Regions from separate parts of the Paenibacillus sp. 37 genome, predicted to be linked through region 3. Evidence: predicted binding sites of a transcription regulator. Region 3 holds the regulator's gene; each other region holds the start of a gene.

Region 1 (3,291 bases), 370 kb from region 3:
CCACAATAATGTCATTTTGTGAAGGTAACCTCTTACCGAATAATTTACTGTTAAACTCAGCTCGGATCTCTCCTCTTCAATGATTTTTATATGATGTTCCTTTAAACTTTGTTTTGATTTGTACATCTCTAAAGCAATTTTCTTTTGGGTACCGTCCAGGTAATCAATATACACCGATTTCATTTTAAAGTTTGAAGCGTATATTTTATGCTTATCTACCTCCAGAGCACCTAAAAGATACGGAAGCTCTACCAGCCTCTTTACGAGTGCAAGTTCCTCAGAAGTTTGTCTCACCGTACACACCTCCTCCTTCTTCAAACTTTACAGTGACCAATTGATCAAAATCGACCCATTCAAATCCATTATCCATTTCAATTTTTATTTTTTTTCCAAAGGCGCTGACTGAAGTGACGATTCCGTGTATATACCGATTGCCTGACTCATTAAACACTTCAAAGGTGGCTTGCAACGTATAGTTGAGGGACATATCTATATGTTGAGCAATAATCTCCCACTCATCTTCATGAATCAGTGGTTTCGCTTGATGATGAATTTGAGTACGATGCTGTATAATTCGTTCTTTATGTTGTGGAAGCATCATGCGGCTCGATTCCCATAATCCATTGGCCTCCAGTTTTTTGCTCATTTGTAATGCCCCCCAATTTTAGATGCTCTATCAATCGCTTGACCCGCAGCCGTAATGGAGCTCGCTCGAAGAATGGCAATGTCGCCATATCGATCCTTAATGTTGTCCATCACCTGATCAATGGCTCGTTTCTGCTCTTGATCATCAAAGAAAGATAGTTGATATGTATCCGCATTGGATAATTGAGACAGGGATACGCCTACACGGCGCACAGGTTGCCCATCCCAATGTTGATGGAATATGCGTTTGGCGATCTTGCACACATCAACGGTTATGTTTGTAGGATCAGACAGTTTAACTTGCCTGTGAAAACCAGTGGGGTGATCAAAATCTGCTCCCGATACACTCACAGATATGACACTACCCATCAGCCCTTTTTTACGGGCTCTTCTGCACACTTCTGTACAGATATCGAGAATAACCACTTCGATCTCCCATGCTTCTGTGAAATCCCTAGGCAGGGTCATTCCGTTTCCGATATCCTTTTGTGTGCTGTGTGTGTTGACGGTTACCGGCGAATTGTCGAGTCCATTGGCGACTCTCCAGATGACTTCTCCATTAACACCCCACTTGCTTCTTAATTTGGAAAGAGGCGTATTCGCCAGGTCTTTAATGGTTCGGATACCCATCTTCCACAGATGTTTTTCCATTCTTGAGCCAATCCCCCACATATCGCGGATGAGCTTATCTCCAATGTGAAGATGCAACTCCTCTTTCTTTAAGTGAAAAATGCCACCCTCCGCTTTTTTAGCAATCATATCGCAGCACAATTTACTGATAATTTTGTTTTCACCAATCCCTGCTCTGGCATAAACCCCTGTTTCATTATAGATTTTGTCTTGAATTTGTTTGGCCAGATCGATTGGATCATTACCAAATAGATGCATAGACCCTGTAACATCAGCAAATAATTCGTCTATACTGTATGGCTCGACCAGATCGGTGAATTCCTCAATAATGGACATGATCTGAGTGGAAACTTCGATGTATTCTTGCATGTGAGGTTTTACAATGATCAGTTCAGGGCATTTCTGAAGAGACTGCCAGAGTGGTTCCGCGGTAGATACACCTTTAGCTTTGGCCAACGGACAAGCGGCAAGGATAATGCCAGAACGTCTTGCTGGATCGCCTGCAACGGCGAGTGGTTTATTTTTGTATTGGGGCATTTTTGCCTTTTCGACTGAAGCATAAAAACTCTGCATATCAATGAGCATAATGGTTCGCTGCTTAGTCCACACTGAAATCACTCCTGTACATTTAAGAACGTATGTTTCTATATATTATAAACCGAACATACGTTCTTTATGCAAGAGGTAAATATTTATATTTGGCATATGACCATCGAATTCGGAGCGTCCGATTTATACAAACCCCATTTACTATAGAATTACGCAGCTCCAGGGTTCTGTTCGTTGACATCCACCTTTAAGTGGTGTCTTTTGTAAGCCCCTTGTCCTCATGTTCCCTCCCCTTATAAAGCTAGATATTGTAGAATAAAGCTAGAGATGATCGTTCTTATTCTACAGGAGGAAATGACATGTTGAAGGAAAAGTGTCCCACAGAGAACGGCTCTATTTTTTCAAAGCTGGCACTCGGTCTAGTTTTGATGTTTATGCTGATTGTACTGATCTTCTGGTGGATCTATCGATTAAATGTGGAAGATATTCAACGAGAGTTAGAAAAGAATAAATTGGGCGAAGTGCGATTCATGTCCTCCCAGCTATCGAATCAATTTGAGCAGGTATTAATGAATGCGCTAACATTATCAGAGGATCAATCCGTCAGAGGTTATACATATGTTCTTCATTACGGAAATGATTTTGCTAAATACAAGGCCAAGCTGGAGCTCATTGAGAAGCTGGCATTAAACAGTGCTTCCACCTCATGGAACAATACCATTATTTTGTATTATCCGGATCAAAAGGACACGGTATCTTCTGATCCCCAGTTTTCATTTCTATCATTCTCCATGTCCAAAGATCCGCTCGATCAATGGATATTACATATGAACAAGGATGGTACAGGTTATTATTCACATCTCACCAAGGGACATCGAGGGCCGATGTATATCGAGATCAGGATCTCATTAGATGTTTTGCAGAAAATGATGTCTGATTATACATCCGGAACACCGATGCTGTATGATTCCCATTTTAAAACAGCCATTCGAGGTTCAGGCTCCCTTGGACTTGCCCAGGCTGATGCTCAGGTTGTTCCACAGCTCAGAAATGACAGAGGTTTCTTTGAAATCTCCTTTCAGGACAGGAATTACTTCATCACTTATATGAAAGCAAGTATTCTGGATTTGTACTTTATCGACTATCATCCAACCAATCAGCTTCAGCAATCGATTTCACGTAACAATACGCTGTTTGTGCTGGCACTTGTAGCCCTGCTGCTTCTTTCGCTTTTGTACATCTTGGCTCTGCGTAATCAGATTCAACAACCCATTATTCGGTTGCGTAAAGCGATCGACCGGTTTGACCGGGGAGATTTCTCCAGCCGTGTCGACGAAACTCAAATTATGGAATTTAAAATCCTGGGTCGATCGTTCAACCGAATGGCTGAGAATACGCAGACATTAATTGAGCAGGTCCTTATTGGAGAACTTTCCGTCAAAGAGGCCAGACTCAAGCAGTATCAGG
Region 2 (3,291 bases), 1.6 Mb from region 3:
GATTGTGCTGTTGCTGTTGAACAATTTCCCGTTTTCATACACGGGTATTCACGTCGATATTATCGCGGTATGGGCAGCAGCGCTTATTACTATCTGGTCGGGTATCGATTACTTTATCAAAAACAAAAATTTGCTTCATTTAACAAAAGCATAATGGTTTGTTCTTAAATGGGTAATCATGAAGGAAGCATTGGGTCAGGGGCAATAGGAAATTATCCTATTGCCCTTTGATCACTCACCACGTGTACAGGAGGATGCTCAATGAAGGCAGAAATCATTGCAGTTGGCACAGAGCTACTGCTTGGACAAATCGTCAATACCAATGCCAGATACCTATCCCGTGAATTGGCTGCGATGGGGATCGATGTATATTTCCAAACGGTGGTTGGGGATAACCTGAATCGACTTAGTGAAGCTATTCGCATTGCGCAGGGCCGTGCAGACGTTATTTTATTTTCCGGTGGCATCGGACCTACCCAAGATGATCTGACCAAGGATGCGCTCGCAGCTGTTCTTAACCGGAAACTGCATACAGATCGAATGGCGATGGACAAAATTGAGAGCTTTTTCAGAGATCGTAATGTGGACATGACAGAGAATAACCGACGTCAGGCGATCGTTATTGATGGCGGAACACCTCTGGCCAATGAAACGGGCCTTGCGGCAGGAAATGCGATTTCTGACAATGACAAATATTATGTTGTGATGCCTGGACCACCTAAAGAGTTGATTCCAATGTTTGAACAGGAAGTCAAACCTTGGCTGTTCCAGCATGTACTCACAGAAGAGATGCCGATCTATTCCCGAATGCTCAAATTCGCAGGTATTGGTGAATCTGCTCTGGAAGATCGACTATTGGATCTGATTGACGCGCAGACAGACCCTACGATTGCTCCTTACGCGAGCGAAGGTGAAGTTACGGTACGTGTCTCCACGAAGGCTGCGAGTGAGGGAGAGGCGAAGCTGAAGCTGGATGCGATGGAAGTTCAGATTCGCGAGCGTTTGACAGAACATCTCTACGCGAACGAGGATGTGCCTATAGAGTACACGATTGTAACCATGATGTCTGACATGGGGCTGACGCTCAGCGCTGCTGAGAGCTGTACAGGGGGGCTTGTCATGCAAAGTCTGACCTCTGTACCCGGAAGTGCGTCAATGCTCAAAGGTGGAATTGTTTGTTACTCCAATGAAATTAAAGAAAAGCTGCTGAATGTGCCTCATGATTATCTGGAAGGTGAAGATGCACCTGGAGCGGTAAGTCCAGAGGTTGCAAAAGTGCTTGCTGAGCAGATCCGCATGATTGGCGATGCTGATTTTGGCTTGGCTGTTACCGGTGTAGCTGGACCGGGATATTCGGAACGTAAACCACCCGGACTTGTCTTCATCGCTCTTGCTGAACGTGGAAAAGAGACGGAGATTCATGAGCTGCGTATTAATGGGAATCGTGAGACAGTTCGCATTCGTTCAGCCAAAGCGATTCTCTATCGCTTATGGCAAAAACTTGTGGCGATGGATTGATTAGTTAATAGCTTCGATTGCATTTACAGTTCCAAGCAAGTATAATTAAGGAAGACGGAAGAACCGTAGAATTAGGCTTTACAGCCTTGTTTACGGTTCTTTTTTCTGTTTAATGGAAAGTTTCCTTGAGGAAGAGGCGCCTCGGCCTTCACAAAAAAACGAATGTATGTTCGAAAAAAAGCTTGGCAAACGTGTTAAAACAAGGTATCATTATCTTATAAACAGTAAAGGGTGTGAGCTTATTGTCAGACCGTCGTGCCGCGCTTGATATGGCGCTCCGTCAAATAGAGAAGCAATTTGGTAAAGGATCCATCATGAAACTGGGTGAGTCCACTCATATGAATGTGGAAATAATTCCCAGCGGTTCCTTGGCTTTGGATATTGCATTAGGAACAGGCGGCTTGCCTAAAGGCCGTATTGTTGAAATATATGGACCTGAGTCTTCGGGTAAAACAACCGTAGCATTGCATGCTATCGCTGAAGTACAACGAGCGGGTGGACAAGCTGCATTTATCGATGCCGAGCATGCTCTTGACCCACAATACGCAAGCAAACTTGGTGTTAATATTGATGAATTGCTTCTGTCTCAGCCAGATACGGGTGAGCAAGGGTTGGAAATTGCAGAAGCTCTTGTACGCAGTGGTGCAGTAGATATCGTTGTTATTGACTCTGTAGCCGCATTGGTTCCAAAAGCAGAGATTGAAGGCGAAATGGGCGATTCACACGTTGGTTTGCAAGCGCGTTTGATGTCTCAGGCGCTGCGTAAACTGTCTGGTGCAATCAGCAAATCCAAAACAATCGCAATCTTCATTAACCAGCTTCGTGAGAAAGTCGGCGTTATGTTTGGTAACCCAGAAACAACACCTGGTGGTCGTGCTCTGAAGTTTTATTCCACAGTACGTCTGGATGTGCGTCGTATTGAGAGTATCAAATCAGGCAATGACATGATTGGTAACCGTACTCGTATTAAAGTCGTGAAAAACAAAGTGGCACCTCCGTTTAAACAAGCGGAAGTGGATATCATGTATGGCGAGGGTATTTCGAGAGAAGGCAGTATCATTGACATTGGTACAGAGCTGGACATCGTTAATAAAAGTGGTGCATGGTACTCCTACGAAGGCGAGCGTTTAGGACAAGGTCGTGAGAACGCAAAGCAGTTCATGAAAGAGCATAAAGATATTGCTGACATCATTGAACAAAAAATTCGTGTAGCCAGTAACTTGGTTACTGCAGTTCCTGCGCCAACTACTGAAGAGCAACAAAAAGAAGCAGCAGAAGAACAAGAATTGTTTGAAATCAACGAGTAATCTCTCAAAACCTCCCATGTAGGGAGGACCCTGAGGGTGTTCCCCTCTGGACTCTGTAAACTTGCCTGATTGAGCTTGGCTCGATTTGGATAAGGAATTATGGTGGGAGTGCTCTCGGTGTCCAACAGCCCCTGTCCCAATGGACAGGGGCTGTTGGCACGCTAACTGTCAGAGATAACTGTGGAGATAAAGGCCGGGCTGACTTCCCGGCCTTTTGTATTAATAGTGTTCTTTGTCTTATGTGAAGATGTGCTTGGCGTAGTCAGAATGAAAATGTTATGAAAGGGGAGACCTGAATGGATCAACATGACGAGGATTTGTATGAAGAAGCAGAACAGGATGGCCTATCCCAATTTCCGGACAACGAAGAACTTATTATTACACGTGTAGAACGAACGAAGAGCAGGCAAGCTCGTTATCGAATCACTTTTGGTATCCACTCTATTACGGTTCTTGAAGATGTGAT
Region 3 (3,291 bases):
ATATAATCTTCTGTGGAAATAAAGATGAATTCTAATAATGCCAATAATTCGCTATAATCACTGGATACCTGCATTAAAAAGAATAATAGCTTTCTCATATCTTAAAACTTCTACCAAATTTCAGATAGTTTCAAATCAATGTTTCAACTATATGTTGAAAGTTTCATATAAAAGAGGTATACTTTAATTAAATTTTGAACAATTTAATTTTAAATAATTAATTGGAGATGTTATTATGGATCAGACAAAACAACTAGTGACAGAACAACGTACATTTTTTTATACAGGACAAACTAAAAATATCGAGTATCGGATTAATGCGCTGCAACAGCTTAGAAAGGGAATTGAAAAGTATCAACAACGGATTCAAGATGCACTTCGGGCTGATCTGAACAAATCTGAGGCGGAAGCATACGGTTCCGAGATTCGCATTGTTCTGGGTGAACTGGATTTTGCATTAGAACACCTGCAGGAATGGGCTGCACCCAAACAAGTCCCAACCAATTCGGCTATGCCGGATGGGGTGAGTACCATTTACCCGGAACCATACGGAGTGGCGCTTATTATTGCACCTTGGAATTATCCGTTCCAACTGGCCTTTGGCCCACTTATTGGAGCAATTGCGGCCGGTAACTGTGCAGTTATCAAGCCTTCTGAATTAACACCAGCCGTATCTCGTCTAACGTATGATCTGATTCGGGAGATCTTCCCTCAGGAGTATATTGCGGTTATGGAAGGAGAAGTTGAGGCCAGTACAGCATTGTTGAAAGAGAAGTTTGATTATATTTTCTTCACAGGAAGCACAGGTGTTGGTCGCATTGTGATGAAGGCAGCTGCGGAGCACTTGACTCCTGTAACTCTTGAGTTGGGTGGTAAGAGTCCGGCTATTGTGCATAGTGATGCAGATCTGAAGCTGGTGGCCCAGCGTATTGTTCGTGGTAAGTTCCTGAATGCAGGCCAAACTTGCGTTGCTCCGGATTATTTGCTTGTACATGAACAAGTTCATGACGAATTGATCAATCTGATTGGCGCAGAGATCAAAGATAAATTTGGGGATGATGTGTTACAAAACGCTGATTTCCCGCATATTGTCAACGAACGTAACTTTAATCGGTTGTCGAAATTCCTCACAGATGGCAAAACGCTAATTGGTGGGCGTTCTGTACGTGAGCAGTTGCTCATTGAGCCGACTGTACTTGGAGATGTGAAATGGGAATCAGCTGTGATGCAAGAAGAGATCTTCGGTCCGATTCTTCCTGTGTTTACGTACAGTGACCTGAATCCTATGCTGGATGAGATTGTTCGCCGGCCAAAACCATTGGCGCTATATCTCTTCACACAGGATGAGCAACTGCAGGATCAGGTTCTGAATCAAGTATCCTTCGGTGGGGGATGTATTAATGACACACTTTCTCATATGACTTCACACTATCTCCCGTTTGGTGGTGTCGGAGAGAGTGGTATGGGCTCATACCACGGACAACAGAGCTTTGATGTGTTCTCGCATCACAAGAGTGTTCTGAAACGCAGTGAATAATTAGCCGCATAAATAACATAAACATGAAAAAAAGAGGTTGCCCTGTTCATCAGGGCAACCTCTTTCGTATTTCATTACATCTAGTTTTGTTACTCAAGTTAAATATTAATGAATATCTCGGAAAAGGCCAATGACTTTACCCAGAATACTAACATGTTTCAAACGTAAAGGTTCGAAGGTCGCATTCTCCGGTTGAAGGCGAATATGATCTTTCTCTTTATAGAACGTTTTCACTGTAGCTTCATCGTCTTCAGTCATTGCAACGACGATATCACCGTTATCAGCAGTTTGCTGTTGACGGACAATAACGTAATCTCCGTTAACGATTCCAGCTTCCACCATACTATCTCCGACTACCGAAAGCATAAACACTTTCTGTTCGCCTACATAATGTGTAGGAAGAGGGAAGTAGTCTTCAATGTTCTCGGTTGCAGTGATTGGAACCCCGGCTGTAACCTTACCAACAACAGGAATACGTGCAACGCTATGAGCAAATTGATGAGAATGCTCAGACTCTTCCTGGCTCAGAAGCTCAATGGCTCTTGGCTTGGTAGGGTCGCGTCGGATCAAACCTTTTTTCTCCAAACGATCCAAATGTCCATGTACTGTTGAGCTGGAAGCCAGTCCAACCGCTTCACCAATTTCCCGTACGGAAGGAGGATACCCCTTCAACCGGACTTCATTTCGTATAAACTCCAGAATAGCCTGCTGCCTGCTGGATATCTTCGACATACCGTATCAACCCCATTTTAGTAACGTTTGGGAAAATTATAACATAGAACCTCCGTTCGTACAAACATAAGTTCTAAATAAAATAGCATTAAATCAGTGTTTTTTAACTTATAGAACAGTAATTGTCCAAAAGTCAGAGCATAATACTGCAAATGCTTTGCAAAAGGAAGTGAAATAAGAAATTTCTCCTTCTAAAAAAGAAGCGAACAATTGTTCTGAAAATCTATTGAACAAAACAAGTGTTCGTGTTATATTGATTTCAACAGATAGGAACAAACGTTTGGAGGCGGGTATTTAATGAGATATTCTACTTATCAAAGCATTTATGAACCAATGAATTCGGAACTGGTGAAGTCTAACATAGGGAACTACAAGAAGGTTTTAGCGCGTTTCAAGATTTCTTCATGGATGTTAAAGGTAGCAATTACCTCTATGATTATATTTATTGGATGCAGCACCGTTTTAACTGTATTTGCTGGCAATGAGAATGATGTTCTGCCTGGAGGGAAGATTGCCGTTTCACAAGGGGAAACCTTATGGAGTATTTCTTTGGAACATAAACCGACGAATATGGATACACGTATTTATATAGAAGCAATTAAGAAAGTGAATCAACTTCATACGACTTCCATCCAAGTGGGTCAAGTACTAGCTCTACCGCAATTTGCAGAATAAAATGCACGTCAATGAGTGTTAGCGCGTGTCAGCTTGACAAGCAGCCTTTATAATGGCAAAGTTAATATGACTTTGTATTTTTGGAGGGGACAAGCTTGGATATAGATAGTCTGGTAGCACGCATTAACGAATTGGCTCGTAAGCAAAAGTCCACTGGATTGTCAGAGGAAGAACTTGCTGAACGTGCCGAGCTAAGAGAGATTTATTTGAGCAATATTCGCAGCAATTTCAGACAACAACTGGATACCATTGAGATTGTTGATGATGAGAATGACAAAGGCCACCAAGGCAAACTCAAACACTAACGAAACCTAATGATATCATTATGATATTTAGGTTTCTTCCTG

Evidence for each region. Region 3 encodes LexA, which represses DNA repair genes until DNA is damaged. Its sites were predicted from a motif close to CGAACATATGTTCG; they were not measured.
Region 1: the regulator LexA is predicted to act here: its motif matches at 1,935-1,948, upstream of F0220_RS16310 (DNA polymerase IV).
Region 2: the regulator LexA is predicted to act here: its motif matches at 1,678-1,691, upstream of recA (recombinase RecA).

What each region holds. Positions count from the first base shown of each region.
Region 1 covers NZ_CP043761.1:3,806,601-3,809,891, reverse strand. Annotated here, with positions in the region: gene F0220_RS16320 (YhjD family protein) at 1-294, opposite strand, end outside; gene F0220_RS16315 (YolD-like family protein) at 278-646, opposite strand; gene F0220_RS16310 (DNA polymerase IV) at 643-1,860, opposite strand; gene F0220_RS16305 (sensor histidine kinase) at 2,184-3,291, shown strand, end outside.
Region 2 covers NZ_CP043761.1:2,567,450-2,570,740, forward strand. Annotated here, with positions in the region: gene pgsA (CDP-diacylglycerol--glycerol-3-phosphate 3-phosphatidyltransferase) at 1-154, shown strand, start outside; gene F0220_RS11600 (competence/damage-inducible protein A) at 262-1,518, shown strand; gene recA (recombinase RecA) at 1,761-2,825, shown strand; gene F0220_RS11610 (regulatory protein RecX) at 3,122-3,291, shown strand, end outside.
Region 3 covers NZ_CP043761.1:4,178,624-4,181,914, reverse strand. Annotated here, with positions in the region: gene F0220_RS17895 (aldehyde dehydrogenase) at 236-1,537, shown strand; gene lexA (transcriptional repressor LexA) at 1,643-2,269, opposite strand; gene F0220_RS17885 (LysM peptidoglycan-binding domain-containing protein) at 2,567-2,944, shown strand; gene F0220_RS17880 (DUF896 domain-containing protein) at 3,040-3,249, shown strand.